Regions from separate parts of the Rhizobium sp. 11_C7_N12_5 genome, predicted to be linked through region 4. Evidence: predicted binding sites of a transcription regulator. Region 4 holds the regulator's gene; each other region holds the start of a gene.
What was found. Region 4 encodes PhoB, which activates phosphate uptake and scavenging genes when phosphate is short. Its sites were predicted from a motif close to TGTCATNNANCTGTCAT; they were not measured.

Region 1: the regulator PhoB is predicted to act here: its motif matches at 1,538-1,554, upstream of AB8B29_RS04120 (alpha-D-ribose 1-methylphosphonate 5-triphosphate diphosphatase).
Region 2: the regulator PhoB is predicted to act here: its motif matches at 1,278-1,294, upstream of phnF (phosphonate metabolism transcriptional regulator PhnF).
Region 3: the regulator PhoB is predicted to act here: its motif matches at 2,141-2,157, upstream of pstS (phosphate ABC transporter substrate-binding protein PstS).

What each region holds. Positions count from the first base shown of each region.
Region 1 is NZ_JBPWPY010000001.1:844,918-848,579, forward strand. It holds gene AB8B29_RS04110 (molybdopterin-containing oxidoreductase family protein) at 1-904, shown strand, start outside; gene AB8B29_RS04115 (NUDIX domain-containing protein) at 901-1,494, shown strand; gene AB8B29_RS04120 (alpha-D-ribose 1-methylphosphonate 5-triphosphate diphosphatase) at 1,643-2,812, shown strand; gene purN (phosphoribosylglycinamide formyltransferase) at 2,865-3,536, opposite strand; gene purM (phosphoribosylformylglycinamidine cyclo-ligase) at 3,533-3,662, opposite strand, start outside.
Region 2 is NZ_JBPWPY010000001.1:3,686,883-3,690,544, reverse strand. It holds gene AB8B29_RS18040 (2,3-bisphosphoglycerate-dependent phosphoglycerate mutase) at 1-333, shown strand, start outside; gene phnF (phosphonate metabolism transcriptional regulator PhnF) at 528-1,262, opposite strand; gene phnG (phosphonate C-P lyase system protein PhnG) at 1,364-1,840, shown strand; gene phnH (phosphonate C-P lyase system protein PhnH) at 1,840-2,463, shown strand; gene AB8B29_RS18020 (carbon-phosphorus lyase complex subunit PhnI) at 2,467-3,576, shown strand; gene AB8B29_RS18015 (alpha-D-ribose 1-methylphosphonate 5-phosphate C-P-lyase PhnJ) at 3,573-3,662, shown strand, end outside.
Region 3 is NZ_JBPWPY010000001.1:917,236-920,897, forward strand. It holds gene AB8B29_RS04480 (CoA-binding protein) at 1-78, shown strand, start outside; gene AB8B29_RS04485 (O-acetylhomoserine aminocarboxypropyltransferase) at 248-1,531, shown strand; gene AB8B29_RS04490 (cupin domain-containing protein) at 1,677-2,021, shown strand; gene pstS (phosphate ABC transporter substrate-binding protein PstS) at 2,280-3,305, shown strand; gene pstC (phosphate ABC transporter permease subunit PstC) at 3,379-3,662, shown strand, end outside.
Region 4 is NZ_JBPWPY010000001.1:125,686-129,347, reverse strand. It holds gene AB8B29_RS00660 (aspartate aminotransferase family protein) at 1-261, opposite strand, end outside; gene AB8B29_RS00655 (GcrA family cell cycle regulator) at 686-1,219, shown strand; gene phoB (phosphate regulon transcriptional regulator PhoB) at 1,412-2,095, opposite strand; gene phoU (phosphate signaling complex protein PhoU) at 2,128-2,841, opposite strand; gene pstB (phosphate ABC transporter ATP-binding protein PstB) at 2,893-3,662, opposite strand, start outside.

The sequences.
Region 1 (3,662 bases), 720 kb from region 4:
GAAGCGCGGCTTTGCCCGTTCCGATCTCTTCGTTGCCGTGCACGAGCAGTTCATGACCGACACGGCCGAGATGGCCGATATCGTCATTCCCGCCACCATGTTCGTCGAGCATGACGACATCTACCGCGCCGGCGGCCAGAATCATATTCTTCTTGGCCCGAAGCTGGTCGAGCCGCCGCCGACCGTGCGCAGCAATCTCTTCGTCATCGAGGAGTTGGCCAAGCGTCTTGGGGTCGCAGATCGCCCCGGCTTCGGCTTTTCCGCCCGCGAGATGATCGACCGGGTTCTGTCGAGGAGCGGCTTGCCGGATTACGATTATTTCCTTGAGCATAAATGGTTCGATCGTCAGCCGGCTTTCGAGGATGCGCATTTTCTGAACGGCTTTGGCCATCCCGACGGCAAGTTCCGGTTCCGCCCGGACTGGGTCAACCAGCCGGCCCCAAACCGCCCGCCTGCGTCAGTCGGATTGCTCGGTCCTCATGTGGAGTTGCCGGAATTCCCGGATCAGGTCGATGTCATCGAAGTGGCCGATCCGGATCATCCGTTCAGGCTCGCCACCTCGCCGTCGCGCAACTTTCTGAATTCGAGCTTCGCGGAAACCAAGACGTCGCGGCAGAAGGAAGGCCGCCCCGAGGTGATGATCAATCCGGCCGATGCCGCGGCGCTCGATGTCATCCATGGCGATCTGATCCGCATCGGCAATGCGAGAGGCGACATCCGCCTCCATGCGCGCGTGACGACAGAGGTGAAGCCGGGTGTGCTGATCGCCGAGGGGCTCTGGCCGAATAAGGCCCATGTCGATGGCGAGGGCATCAACGTCCTCACCGGAGCCGATCCGGTCGCGCCCTACGGCGGTGCGGCCGTTCACGATAACAAGGTATGGCTGCGCAAGGATATGGCATGAGCGAATTCGGAAAGGCGAAAGCCGAAATCGTCAACGAGAAGACGTTGGCGGATCAATGGACCCGGCTCAGCAGCTATGATGTCGACTACACGGATTCGCGCGGCGAGAAGCATCGCCTGAAGCGCGAGATCTATCACCGCACGCCGGCCGCCTGCATCCTGCTCTACGATCCCGCCCGTGAGACGGTCGTGCTCGTCCGGCAATACCGTCTGCCGTCGCAGCTTGCCGGCCTGCCGGCATGGATGATCGAAGTGCCCGCCGGCCTGCTCGATGGCGACGAGCCGGAGGCAGCGATCCGGCGCGAGGCCATGGAGGAGACCGGGTTTCGCGTGCGCGATGTCCGATTTCTCTTCAAGGCGATGACCTCGCCGGGTGCCGTGACCGAGATCATCCATTTTTTTGCCGCCGTGATCGATACGTCCGATCGGGTCGCCGATGGCGGTGGGCTTGCCGAGGAGCATGAGGATATCGAGGTGTTGGAAATTCGATTGTCCGATGCGATGGCAATGATCGAGGCGGGCGATATCCACGATGCCAAGACGGTCATTCTGCTGCAATGGGCGACCCTGAACAGGGCGAGCCTGCAGTAGGTCCATCGAAGTCAGGGAGCTGGGCCCAAAACTATGCTGCCGCCTTCATCACCGTGTCACGAATCGAGACTACCGGGGCGTGCTGGCCGAAGACGTCCGGACGTGTCCGTGCCTTTCAGATGATAGACACTGTTTCAGGAGAAAGCCGATGTGGCTCAGCAATTTCACGCTCGTTCTTCCCAATGAAGTCGTCGACCAGGGTGCCGTGCGCATCGAGGATGGCGTGATTGCCGAAATCCGCTCCGAGCCGGTGGAGCAGGCGACCTTCGATGGCGGCGGGCGCCTGCTGATGCCCGGTTTCGTCGATCTGCATTGCGATATGATTGAGCGCGAGATCGCGCCGCGGCCGAACGCCATGATGCCGATCGATTTCGGCATTCACGAACTGGACAAGAAGCTGGCCGCCGCTGGCGTCACCACGGCATTTGCCGCGCTCTCCTTTGCGACCGAAAGCGTCTACGGTCACGTCCGTTCGCTCGAAACCACCTCGGCTGTGATCCGCGGCATCAACAGTTTGCGCAATGACCTCCTGATCGATCACCGCGTTCATGCCCGCTATGAAATTACCAATCTGGGCGCGGCGCTGACCCTGGAGCGGCTTTTGAAGGACGGCGACATCGACATGGTCTCCCTGACCGACCACACGCCTGGGCAGGGGCAGTACAACGATATCGAGAGCTACATCCGCAGCATGTCCGAGCGTCGCGCCATGTCGCGCGAGGCTGCCGAGGAAGTCGTGGCGAAGCGCATCGCCCAGCGCCAGGATCCGGAAATCGAACGCAAGCTGCACGATGTGGTCGAGCTTTCGCTGAAGCACAAGCTGTCGCTCGCCTCGCATGATGACGACAGCGCCGAGAAAGTGGCGGCGATGCACGATCTCGGCGTGACCATCAGCGAGTTTCCAGTAACGGGACCGGCCGCCGAAGAGGCTTGCCGCCGCGGCCTCTGGACGCTGATGGGTGCGCCGAACGCGCTGCGCGGTCAGTCCATGTCCGGCAATCTCAGCGCCCTGGACGCTGCCCGCGCCGGCCTGCTCGGCATCATCGCCGCCGATTATCACCCGGCCGCTTTCGTGCCGGCGATCTTCAAGATTGCGGAGGTTGTTGGCGGTGGCCTGCCGGCGGCGGTTGCCATGGCAAGCGCCAATGCTGCCCGTTCGGCCGGCCTTAATGATCGCGGCGAGATCGCCGTCGGCCAGCTTGCCGATCTGGTTGCCGTCGAACCCGGCTCGGTTCATCGCATTCGCGCGACCTTCCGCGGCGGCCGCATCGTCTATAGCGACGGCACGCTGCATCCGCTGATGGCGATTGCGGCTTGAAGAGAAAATCGAAGGGGCGAATTAGGCGCCGTTCGGCTCCATAACGCTCTATTTAAGCCATGTCCCCAAGCAGTGACACGACCTGCCGTCCATGGGCGGCAGCTGTTCTGGCAAGGCTGATGGCCTTGCCGTCTTGCATCCCGACTTTGCCTTCCGCGAGCAGCCGCAGGGACTGCGGATAGAGCTGATGTTCGACCGTCAGCACACGGGCAGCCAATGCGTCCGCCGTATCGCCGGTCAACACCGGCACGGCCGCCTGGCCGATCACCGGGCCTTCGTCCATGCCTTCGGTGACGAAATGCACTGTGCAGCCGGCAACGCGCATGCCGGCGTCGATGGCGCGTTGATGCGTGTGCAGACCGGGAAAGAGCGGCAGCAGGGAAGGGTGGATATTGATGATCCGACCTTCATAGCGCTGGATGAAGCGGCCGGAAAGCAGCCGCATGTAGCCCGCAAGGCAGATGATGTCGGGAGACAAGGCTTCCAGCTGCGAGAGGATCGCCTCTTCGTGGGCGTCCTTGCTGGTAAAATCCTTGCGGACGAAGGCGAAGGTGGCGATGCCCTCGGCGGCAGCTTTTGCCAGTCCGCCGGCATCCGCCTTGTCGGCGATGACGGCGACGATCTCAGCCGGATAGTCGGGAGCCGCCGTCGCCTTCAAAAGGGCCATCATGTTGGAGCCGCCGCCGGAAATGAAGACGACGACGCGTTTGCGCGGCGTGTTCATAGAGCGAGCGTACCCTTGTAGACCGTGCCTCCAGCGTCTTCGGTGCGAGCAATCATGCGGCCGAGTGTTACCACAGCCTCGCCTTCGGCTTCGAGCGCTGCCTTCACGGCTGCAACATTGTCTGCC
Region 2 (3,662 bases), 3.6 Mb from region 4:
GCCCGCGCCAAATGGGGTGAGGAACAGGTGCACATCTGGCGCCGCTCCTACGACGTGCCCCCGCCCGGCGGCGAAAGCCTGCGCGACACCGGCGCCCGCGTCTGGCCCTATTATCTGACGGAAATCCTGCCGCGCGTGCTCGCCGGCAAGAACGTGCTGGTCGCCGCCCACGGCAACTCGCTGCGCTCGCTCGTCATGGTTCTCGACCGATTGAGCAAGGAACAGATCCTGGCGCTCAACCTCGCGACCGGCGTGCCGATGGTCTACAAGCTCAAGGCCGACTCCACCGTCGCCTCGAAGGAAATCCTTGGCGACATGTCCGGCGCGCATTGAGCGTCATCTAAACTAGCTATCTCCGAAAAGCCCCTGGCCCTCTCCCCGTTTGACGGGGAGAGGGGACGACCTCTCTTGCGGCAAACTCTTGACTCTTATTAGGTTGAGAAGCGACGGAGGGTGCGTCTTTCCCCTTCTCCCCGCCGGCAGGGAGAAGGTGGCCGACAGGCCGGATGAGGGGCCGCGCCCCAACCTCAATTCTCGATCGTGAACCGCACCCTGTCGGCGGCGAAGCGGGAGATCGAGTATTGGACCGGCACGTTGTCGAGATCGGTGTTCAGCGCCTGTGTGATCAGGACGATGGCGCCGGGAGATAGCTGAAGATCGGCGAGATCGCTCTCGTCGGCATGGGTCGCGGTAATCTCGGTGATGACGCGCACATAGTCCGGCACGCCAAGCTCCCGAAACGCCTTGGTGATCGATCCCGTCGCCCGGTAGATCTCGGCGATATTGCCAAACCGATCCGCCGGGAACCAGCTGGTGGCGCGCGATACCGGACGGTGATCCGCTTGACCGAGCGTTTCCAGGCGCACGAGTGGCGTACCGGTCTTGATCTTGAGGTGCCGGGCCACCTCCGCGCTCGCTGCCTCGTCGCTCGTCGCAAGCAGGACGCTGCGGGTCTCGCGCACCTGATCGCCGATGCCCTGCGAGAAACGTGTCCGCTTCGAAATCGGGAAGCTCAGCCGCTCCTTGCGCTCGATCAGCGTACCGCGCCCCTGCACAGCCCTGACGATGCCTTCCTGCGCCAGCGCGGCGAGCGCGCTGCGAATGGTATGCCGGTTGACCCCGAACTGCAGCGCCAGCGTCGTTTCCGGCGGCACCATGCCGCTTTCGTCGAAGTCGCCGTGATTGATCGACATCCGTATTCGGTCGGCGATCTGCCGCCAGAGCGCCACGCCTGTCTGCCTTTGAATCCTCTGCCCTGCCATTTCGCCCACTCGCCCTGTCACACGCTTGTCACGACTCACTAATAGATATAAATCTATCTTGTATGGTTGTCTATATCAATAGACATTTAGAGGAAGGCGCGATGAATTCAGCACAAAGGCAGGAAGCAGCCGCACAGGAGCGTCGGGAGCGCAAACGTGTTGCCGATCTTCTGGCACAGGCCCAGCGCGACGAGCTCGACGCAGCCTGGGAAGCATTGCCGAGCAAGCCGGCGGTACAGCCGGTGCGCGGACCGGAAACGGGGCTCGTCATGGTGCGCGGCCGCATCGGCGGCGGTGGTTCCCCCTTCAATCTCGGCGAGGTCACGGTGACGCGCGCCACCATCCGGCTGGCATCCGGCACCATAGGCCATGCGCATGCACTCGGCACGGATCGCGAGAAGGCACGGCTTTCGGCCATATTCGATGCCCTCTGGCAGCAGTCGGCCACCAAGGAATTCGTCGAGAAGGCGATCCTGCAGCCGGTCACCGAGCGCATCGCAGACTATGATCGCAAGCGCGCGGAGGAAACGGCCGCTACCCGCGTCGATTTCTTCACCATGGTTCGCGGAGAAGACTGATGAGCTTCACTACCTCCACCTTCGGCAATGATGCATTGATCGGCGGCTTCACCGACCCGGTTTTCGATGCACAGAGCGTCTTCAAGATGACGATGGACGCGATGGCGCGGCCGGGCATCCTGCAGACCGTGACAGCCGATATCGCTCCGCCTGCCCCGCTTGGCATCGCTGCCGGCGCGATCGGGCTGACGCTTTGCGACCATGATACGCCGGTCTGGCTCTCCACCAGCCTTGGACGGTCGAGCCTGCCGGAATGGCTGAGCTTTCACACCGGAGCACCCATCATCCAGGAACGGCTGGAAGCGATGTTCGCCTTCATCGAGGCAGGCATGGCGCTTTCCTCCTTCAACCAGTTCGGCATCGGCACCCAGGAATATCCCGACCGTTCGACGACGCTCGTGCTGGAAGTCGAAAGCCTTGAAGGCGGCAAGGATCTGGCACTTTCGGGTCCCGGCATCAACGGCGTCCATATGATCGCGCCCAGGGGCCTGCCGGATGCATTCCTGCGCATCTGGACCGACAATCGCGCGCTCTTCCCGCGCGGCGTCGATCTCGTTCTGACGGCCGGCCGGCAATTCCTTTGCCTGCCGCGCACCACCAAGATCACCGCGACGGAGATGTGACATATGTATGTTGCCGTAAAGGGTGGCGAAGCCGCCATCGCCAATGCTCACCGGCTACTGGCCGACCGTCGCCGCGGCGACCGTTCGCTGCCGGCTGTTGGCATCGACCAGATCGTCGCGCAGCTGGCGCTCGCCGTCGATCGCGTCATGGCCGAAGCCTCGCTCTATGACCGCACCTTGGCAGCCCTCGCCGTCCGCCAGGCACGCGGCGACATGATCGAGGCGATCTTCCTGCTGCGCGCCTATCGCACGACGCTGCCGCGCTTCGGCTATTCCCAGCCGCTGGACACGGTGGCGATGAAGATCGAGCGCCGCATCTCCGCCACCTACAAGGATCTGCCGGGTGGCCAGCTTCTCGGCCCGACCTTCGACTATACGCACCGCCTGCTCGATCCGAGCCTTCTGACCGACGAGCAAGTGGACGAGCCGATGCAGCGGCCGGCCGAAGAGGGTCGCGTCATGCGCGTTTCCGAAATTCTCGATCAGGAAGGGCTGATCGAAGGCGACGGCGTCATGCCGGTCGATCATGAAATCGGCGACCTGACGCGCGAGCCGCTGGAGTTCCCGATGACCCGCGACCTGCGCCTGCAGGCGCTCGCCCGCGGCGACGAAGGATTCCTGCTGGCGCTCGGTTATTCGACGCAGCGGGGCTACGGCCGCACACATCCCTTCACCGGTGAAATCCGCATCGGCGAAGTGGAAGTGGAATTCGAGGTGCCGGAACTCGGCTTTGCCGTGTCGCTCGGCCGCATCCAGGTGACCGAATGCCAGATGGTCAACCAGTTCAAGGGCTCCGCCAAGGTGCCGCCGCAGTTCACCCGTGGCTACGGGCTGGTCTTCGGCCAGAGCGAGCGCAAGGCCATGGCCATGTCGCTCGTCGACCGGGCGCTGCGCGCCGAAGAGCTTGGCGAAGACATCACGGCGCCGGCACAGGACGAGGAATTCGTCATCTCGCACTCTGACAACGTGCAGGCGACCGGCTTCGTCGAACATCTGAAGCTGCCGCACTATGTCGACTTTCAGGCCGAACTCGACCTGGTGCGGCGCATGCGCCGCGAATTCGAAGCCGCCCGTGACAGCGGCATGGACCCGATGACGGAGGCAGCCGAATGACCGAACTCGCCACCTATAATTTCGCCTATCTCGACGAACAAACCAAGCGGATGATCCGCCGCGCCATCCTGAAAGCGATCGCCATA
Region 3 (3,662 bases), 790 kb from region 4:
GCTAGAGCCGAGGCCGCGGGCGTCAGGGTCGTCATGGACCGCTGCCCGGCCATCGAATATCCGCGTCTGGTTGCCTGACCGGACGGGAAGCGCAGTTGCGGGCATGTGGCCGTTTATCGCGCGATCCGGCTGAAAGCGGGCACGTTTTTCCCGCGGGCCGGAAAGTGCAGCAAAGTTCGCGGTTAACTTTCATACGCCAGACGCTATGATTTCCCCGTCACAGATAAAACTGGCGGGAGGAAAAATCATGCCGACGAACAATCCGGGTTTCGACACGCTGGCCGTCCACGCAGGCGCGCAGCCGGATCCGACGACGGGCGCTCGCGCCACGCCGATCTATCAGACGACATCTTTCGTCTTCCAGGATGCCGATCATGCCGCGGCACTCTTCGGGCTGCAGCAGTTCGGCAATATCTATACGCGCATCATGAACCCGACACAGGCCGTGCTCGAGGAGCGGGTGGCCGCTCTGGAAGGCGGAACGGCGGGACTTGCGGTCGCTTCGGGTCATGCCGCCCAGATGCTCGTCTTCCACACCATCATGCGGCCGGGCGACAATTTCGTCGCCGCCAAGAGGCTTTACGGCGGCTCCATCAATCAGTTCGGCAATTCCTTCAAGAATTTCGATTGGCGGGTGCGTTGGGCCGATTCAGCCGATCCCTCCACCTTCGAAGCCCAGATCGATGACCACACGCGCGCCATCTTCATCGAGAGCCTCGCCAATCCCGGCGGCACCTTCGTCGATATCGACGCGATCGCCGCCGTTGCCCACAGGCATGGTCTGCCGCTGATCGTCGACAACACCATGGCAAGTCCTTATCTCATCCGGCCATTGGAACATGGCGCCGACATCGTCGTGCACTCGCTGACGAAATTCCTCGGCGGACACGGCAATTCCATGGGTGGTGTCATCATCGATGGCGGCACCTTCAATTGGTCGGCTTCCGGCAACTATCCGATGCTGTCGGCGCCGAGGCCGGAATATAATGGTGTCGTGCTGCACGCGACGTTCGGCAATTTTGCCTTCGCCATTGCGTGCCGCGTCCTCGGTCTGCGCGATCTCGGCCCGGCAATCTCGCCGTTCAACGCCTTCCTCATTCTGACTGGCATCGAGACGCTGCCGCTGCGCATGCAGCGCCATTCCGACAATGCGCTTGCCGTCGCGCGGTGGCTGAAGGAGCAGGAGAAGGTGGCCTGGGTGAACTATGCCGGGCTCGAGGATGATCCGAACCATGCTCTGCAGCAGCGCTACTCGCCGAAGGGGGCGGGATCGGTCTTCACCTTCGGACTGAAAGGCGGCTATGAAGCGGGCAAGGGACTGGTGGAGGGACTGGAACTCTTCTCGCATCTCGCCAACATCGGCGACACGCGCTCTCTGGTCATCCATCCCGCCTCGACGACGCACAAGCAGTTGACCGACGAACAGAAGGTCGCCGCCGGCGCCGGCCCCGATGTGGTGCGTCTGTCGGTCGGCATCGAAGACGTCAAGGACATCATCGCCGACCTGGAGCAGGCACTGGCGAAAGTCTGAGGGCCGCGTCGATAAAGGGCTGAAAAAGCCTGCCGGCTATCTTTGATGGGTCGTCGTTTCGTGCTTGTCTCGGTCCCGTGATCGCAAGGAAGCGACCGCGGACTGCTGAGGCTTTGCCGCCGAAGCGCATCGACAGGAGGCATTTGTGACGGCATATCTGCGATTGAATATCGATGGCGTCGAGCCGGAGACCGGCGCGCCCGCTGCAGATCGGCTCGTCTCGGGAACTCCGAGCTTTCGCACCTGGAACCTCGATGAGGCCGATGGCGGCCTTTACGCGGGTATCTGGGAGGCGTCGCCGGGCAAATGGAAAATCGTCTATGACGAGTGGGAGTACTTTCATATCCTCTCCGGCTATTCGGTGGTAACTGCAGAGAACGGCGAGGCTTTTCATTTGCGCGCCGGCGACCGCATGATCTTGAGGCCCGGCTTCAAGGGGACGTGGGAAGTCATTGAAACGACTCGCAAGGACTATGTGATCCGTCTCTGAAAGCCCCCTGAATCAAAACAAGGAGGCCGATGTTTTCCGCCGAACGGCAAGCTTTTCCATGTGCTTTCGGGATAGCCATTATCATTGCTGCAGGTTGTGTCACTGGCGCTTCATTAAACTGTCATCAAACTGAAACAATGCGTCTTTAGAGCCATCCTTGTCGCCAGGAGATTGAGGTGGGGAGGTCATCTATAATGAGTACCCCGTGCCGGTCTTCTGCTCGCCATCCTTTTGTTCACTTGAGGAAGTGAGTCTACTATGCTTAATCTGAAACTCCGTTCCCTTTGCCTGACCGCTGGCCTGGTTGTCACCATGGCCGCTTCGGCTATGGCTGCCGACATCACGGGCGCCGGCTCGAGCTTCATCGCGCCGGTTCTGTCCAAGTGGGCCGAAGGCTATAAGGCTGCGACGAACAATGTCGTCAACTACCAGTCCGTCGGTTCGGGCGCCGGCATCAAGCAGCTCCTCGACAAGACCATCGTATTCGGCGCTTCGGATAAGCCGATGAGCGACGCTGATCTCGAGAAGAACGGCATTGCCCAGTTCCCGATGATCTCCGGCGGCATCGTCGTTTCCTATAACGTCGCTGGCGTAAAGCCGGGCGAACTCGTTCTCGACGGCAAGACGCTGGCCGATATCTTCCTCGGCAAGATCGCCAAGTGGGACGATGCGGCCATCAAGGCCCTCAACCCCGACATTAAGCTGCCTTCCGGGCCGATCTCCGTCGTTTATCGCGCCGACAGCTCGGGCACGACCTTCAACTTCACCGACTACCTGTCGAAGGTTTCGCCGGAGTGGAAGGAAAAGGTTGGTTCGAACACGGCGGTCGAATGGCCGGTCGGCTTCGGCGCCAAGGGTTCCGAAGGCGTTTCCACCACTGTCAACCAGACGGCTGGCTCGATCTCTTACGTTGAATATTCCTATGTCGTCGCCAACCACATCGGTTTCGCGAAGATGAAGAATGCGGCAGGCAAGGTTATCGAGCCGAGCCTCGACACATTCAAGGCTGCCGCTTCCAACGCCGATTGGGCCCATGCCAAGAACTTCAACCTGATCATCACCAATCAGCCGGGCGACAAGAGCTGGCCGATTGCAGCTTCGACCTGGGTTCTGCTCTACAAGAAGCCGGCCGATCCTGCTCAGAACGAAGCAGCGCTGAAGTTCTTCAAGTGGTCCTATGAAAAGGGCCAGAAGGACGCGACCGACCTGTCCTATCTTCCGGTTCCGGAAACTGTTGCCAAGGTTGTCGAAGAGTCCTGGAAGAAGGACTTTGGCACGAAGTAATTTGTGCTGGATGAGAGTGCGGCGGACAGGGTTTGGCCCTGTCCGCCTTTCGTGACAGGACAAGGGGAAATCGATGGCTGACGCGACTCAGACGGCTGGCTTCCAGGCATTGGATACCACCGCCATCACGAGAAAATTCCGGAGACAGGACCGGATTTTCTATTTTATGACGCTTTGCTCGGCTGCTCTTGTCGTGCTTCTGCTGCTGGCAATCATTGTGGTTCTTGTCATCGATGCCTTGCCAACCTTCCAGGCCTTCGGGTTTTCGTTCCTCTGGGGCACGAAGTGGAGCGCTCCCGCCGATATTTATGGTGCTGTGCCTGCGGTGGTCGGTACGCTGGTGAGTTCGTTCATCGC
Region 4 (3,662 bases):
TGTGGCTTCCGTCAGCCGCTTCGACAGCTTCTCCTGACCGGGCACTTCGTAGAGGTTGGACAGGTGCCATACCTTGTCAGCCTGCGCCTTCAGCTCGGCCACGAGATGGGGATGCGCATGACCGAGCGAATTGACTGCCACACCGGCCGCGAAATCGAGGTAGCGTTCGCCATTTTCCGTGATCAACCAGACGCCCTCGCCTCGCTCGAACCGCAGCGGAGCGCGCATATAGGTGTCATAAAGCGCCGCTGTCTCGGCCATGGCGTATCTCCTCGATCACAACCCTAAGGACCAATCGCTTCCTTTCCATGAAACGGGTCCGAAAAAATTAAAAATGCCGCCTTGCGGCGGCGTGGGCACTATTGATGTTTTGCACCGCGATGTCAACAAAACTGGCGATTTAGCAGGTGCGAGAGAGCGGCCGAGGCCGAACGGGATGCGTTGGCCGGATCATATTGCATAAATGCCACGCCAGGACAGCAAGTTGGGGAAAACCTCGAAATCGATTCCTCAAGATTCCCGCGACTCTTGTCACGGAGTCAGCCTCACACTAGGTTAAAAACCAATTGCTAGACTGCATGCGGCGGAACTAGTCACCACAATTTTAGAGCGTTTCGCGCCTCGATCCTATGCGGGGCAATGGTGAAGGATTCTGCCATCGGAAACGCGACAGCGGAGACAGGGCATGAATTGGACAGACGAACGCGTCGAGAAGCTTAAAAAGCTATGGTCCGAAGGGTTGAGCGCCAGCCAGATCGCGGCGCAGCTGGGCGGTGTCAGCCGTAACGCCGTCATCGGCAAGGTGCACCGCTTGAGCCTGCCGGGCCGAGCGAAGGCGGGCGGCACGGCGACCGCTGCCCGAACGCCGAAGCGCGGCGCCTCGGCGCCCCGCGCATCGAATTATACATCGCGCGTCGCAACCCGCACGGTTACCCGCCAGCAGGGCGCGACCATGCTCAAGGAAGAGATTGAGGTCGATGCGGTCAACGAGATCCAATATCGTCCGGCTGCCAACGTCGTCGTTCCGATCTCTCGGCGCCTCGTCCTGACCGAGCTGACGGAACGCACCTGCAAATGGCCAGTCGGCGACCCGCTGAAGGACGATTTCCACTTCTGCGGCAACGAGAGCCCGGATGCATCGCCCTATTGCGGCTACCATCAGCGCCTGGCCTACCAGCCGGTGCATGAACGGCGTCGGCCAGCTCAACCGCGCGGCTGAGATGCCCCATAGAGCAATTCCAGGAAAAGTGCGTAGCGGTTTTCCGTCCGGAATTGCGTAAAAACAATAGTATAGAGCGGTCACGCGAGTCGGTGAAACGCGTAACCGCTCCAGAATAAGATAAACGAAACGGGCCGAAAGGCCCGTTTTCTGTTTCCGCCGCTATGTCGATGCCTGAACGGGCGTACCCGCTCAAGCTTCCATGGAGTAACCCGCACCGCGAACGGTGCGGATGACATCCTGCATATTGGAGAAATTGAGCGCCTTGCGCAGGCGGCCGACATGCACGTCGACGGTACGTTCGTCGACATAGATATCGTGTCCCCATACGCCGTCGAGCAGCTGCGAACGCGAGAAGACCCGGCCCGGCGAGGACATCAGGAACTCCAGCAGGCGGAATTCCGTCGGTCCCAGCCGCACTTCGCGGCTCTTGCGGTGAACGCGATGGGTCTCGCGATCCAGCTCGATATCGCCGCAACGCAGTACCGTGGAGAGAACCTCCGGGCGGGCGCGCCGCAGCATCGCCTTGACGCGGGCCATCAGCTCCGGCGTCGAGAACGGCTTGACGACGTAATCGTCCGCGCCGGTGGAAAGACCGCGCACGCGCTCGCTTTCCTCGCCGCGGGCCGTCAGCATGATGATCGGCAGGCGCTCCGTCTCCGGCCGCATACGCAGCCGGCGGCAGAGCTCGATGCCGGATACACCGGGGAGCATCCAGTCAAGGATCAGAAGATCGGGGATGCGCTCCTGGAGACGCAATTCGGCTTCATCGCCTCTGAGGATCGTATCGACCTCGAAGCCCTCAGCCTCGAGATTGTAGCGCAGCAGAACGCTGAGCGCTTCCTCGTCTTCTACAACAGCAACTCTCGGAACCATGCGCCTCTGGTCTCCTTTTCTTCGCTTCCAGATTATTCCGTCACCGCGCCAACGGTGTTGGCGGTATCATCCTTCGGGCGCTCGCCTTCTGGCTGGGCGCCGGTCGCCATGTAATAGATCGTCTCGGCGATGTTGGTGGCATGGTCGCCGATGCGCTCGATGTTCTTGGCGCAGAAGAGAAGATGCGTGCAGGTGGTGATATTGCGCGGATCTTCCATCATGTAGGTCAGCATCTCGCGGAAGAGCGAGGTGTACATCGCGTCGATTTCCTCGTCGCGCTCTCGGATCGACACAGCCTTGTCCGGCGAACGGGTGGCATAGACGTCAAGCACTTCCTTGAGCTGGCTGAGCGCCAGTTCGGAGAGATGCTCGATGCCGCGGGCAAGCCGCCGCGGAACGCCTGTGCCCTGCACGGCGATGACGCGCTTGGCGGTGTTCTTGCCGAGGTCGCCGACACGCTCCAGATCGGAAGCGATGCGGATCGAGCCCATGATCTCGCGCAGGTCGGCGGCCATCGGCTGCCGGCGGGCGATGGTGACGATCGCCTTGTCGCCGACTTCCCGTTCCGCATGATCGAGAATGACGTCGTCGGAAATGACCTTCTGCGCAAGACTGGTATCGCTTTGGACCAGTGCGCGAACGCTGTCGCTGACCATTTGCTCGGCCAGACCGCCCATTTCCGCAATGCGGCGCGTCAGGAACTTCAGGTCTTCGTCATAGGCAGAGAGAATGTGAGTGGAGACCATTTTTCTATCCTCAAGGTGAACTGTGTGAAAGGAGCCGCGCGCACGGCATCATCAACCAAAACGGCCCATGATGTAATCCTGCGTGCGGAAATCGTCGGGATTGGTGAACATTTTATCGGTATCGTTCTCCTCAACCAGATGGCCGAGATGAAACATTGCGGTGCGTTGCGAAACGCGGGCTGCCTGCTGCATGGAATGCGTCACGATGACGATGGTGAAGTTTTCCCGCAGCTCATGGATCAGATCCTCGACCTTTGCGGTTGCGATGGGGTCGAGCGCCGAACATGGCTCGTCCATCAGGATGACCTCTGGACTGACTGCGACCGCGCGAGCGATGCACAGACGCTGCTGTTGGCCGCCGGACAGGCTCGTGCCGGCATCATAGAGCCGATCCTTGACCTCGCCCCAGAGACCGGCTTTCTGCAGGCTGGTCTCGACGATATGCTCGAGATCGGCTTTCGAGCTGTGCAGGCCATGGATGCGTGGTCCGTAGGCGACGTTCTCGTAGATCGACTTCGGAAACGGGTTGGGCTTCTGGAAGACCATGCCGACACGCGCGCGCAGCTCCACGACATCGATGCTGTTGTCATAAACATCCTGATCGTCGAGCGTGATCTTGCCGGTGATGCGGCAGGTCTCGATCGTGTCGTTCATTCGGTTGAGGCAACGCAGGAAAGTGGACTTGCCGCAGCCGGAAGGACCGATCAGTGCCGTGACCGTATTGGCGCGAATGTTCAGGTTGACATCGAAGAGCGCGCGCTTGTCGCCGTAAAAGACCGAGACGTCCTGGCCGATCATCTTGTAGGGGATCGTCATCATCT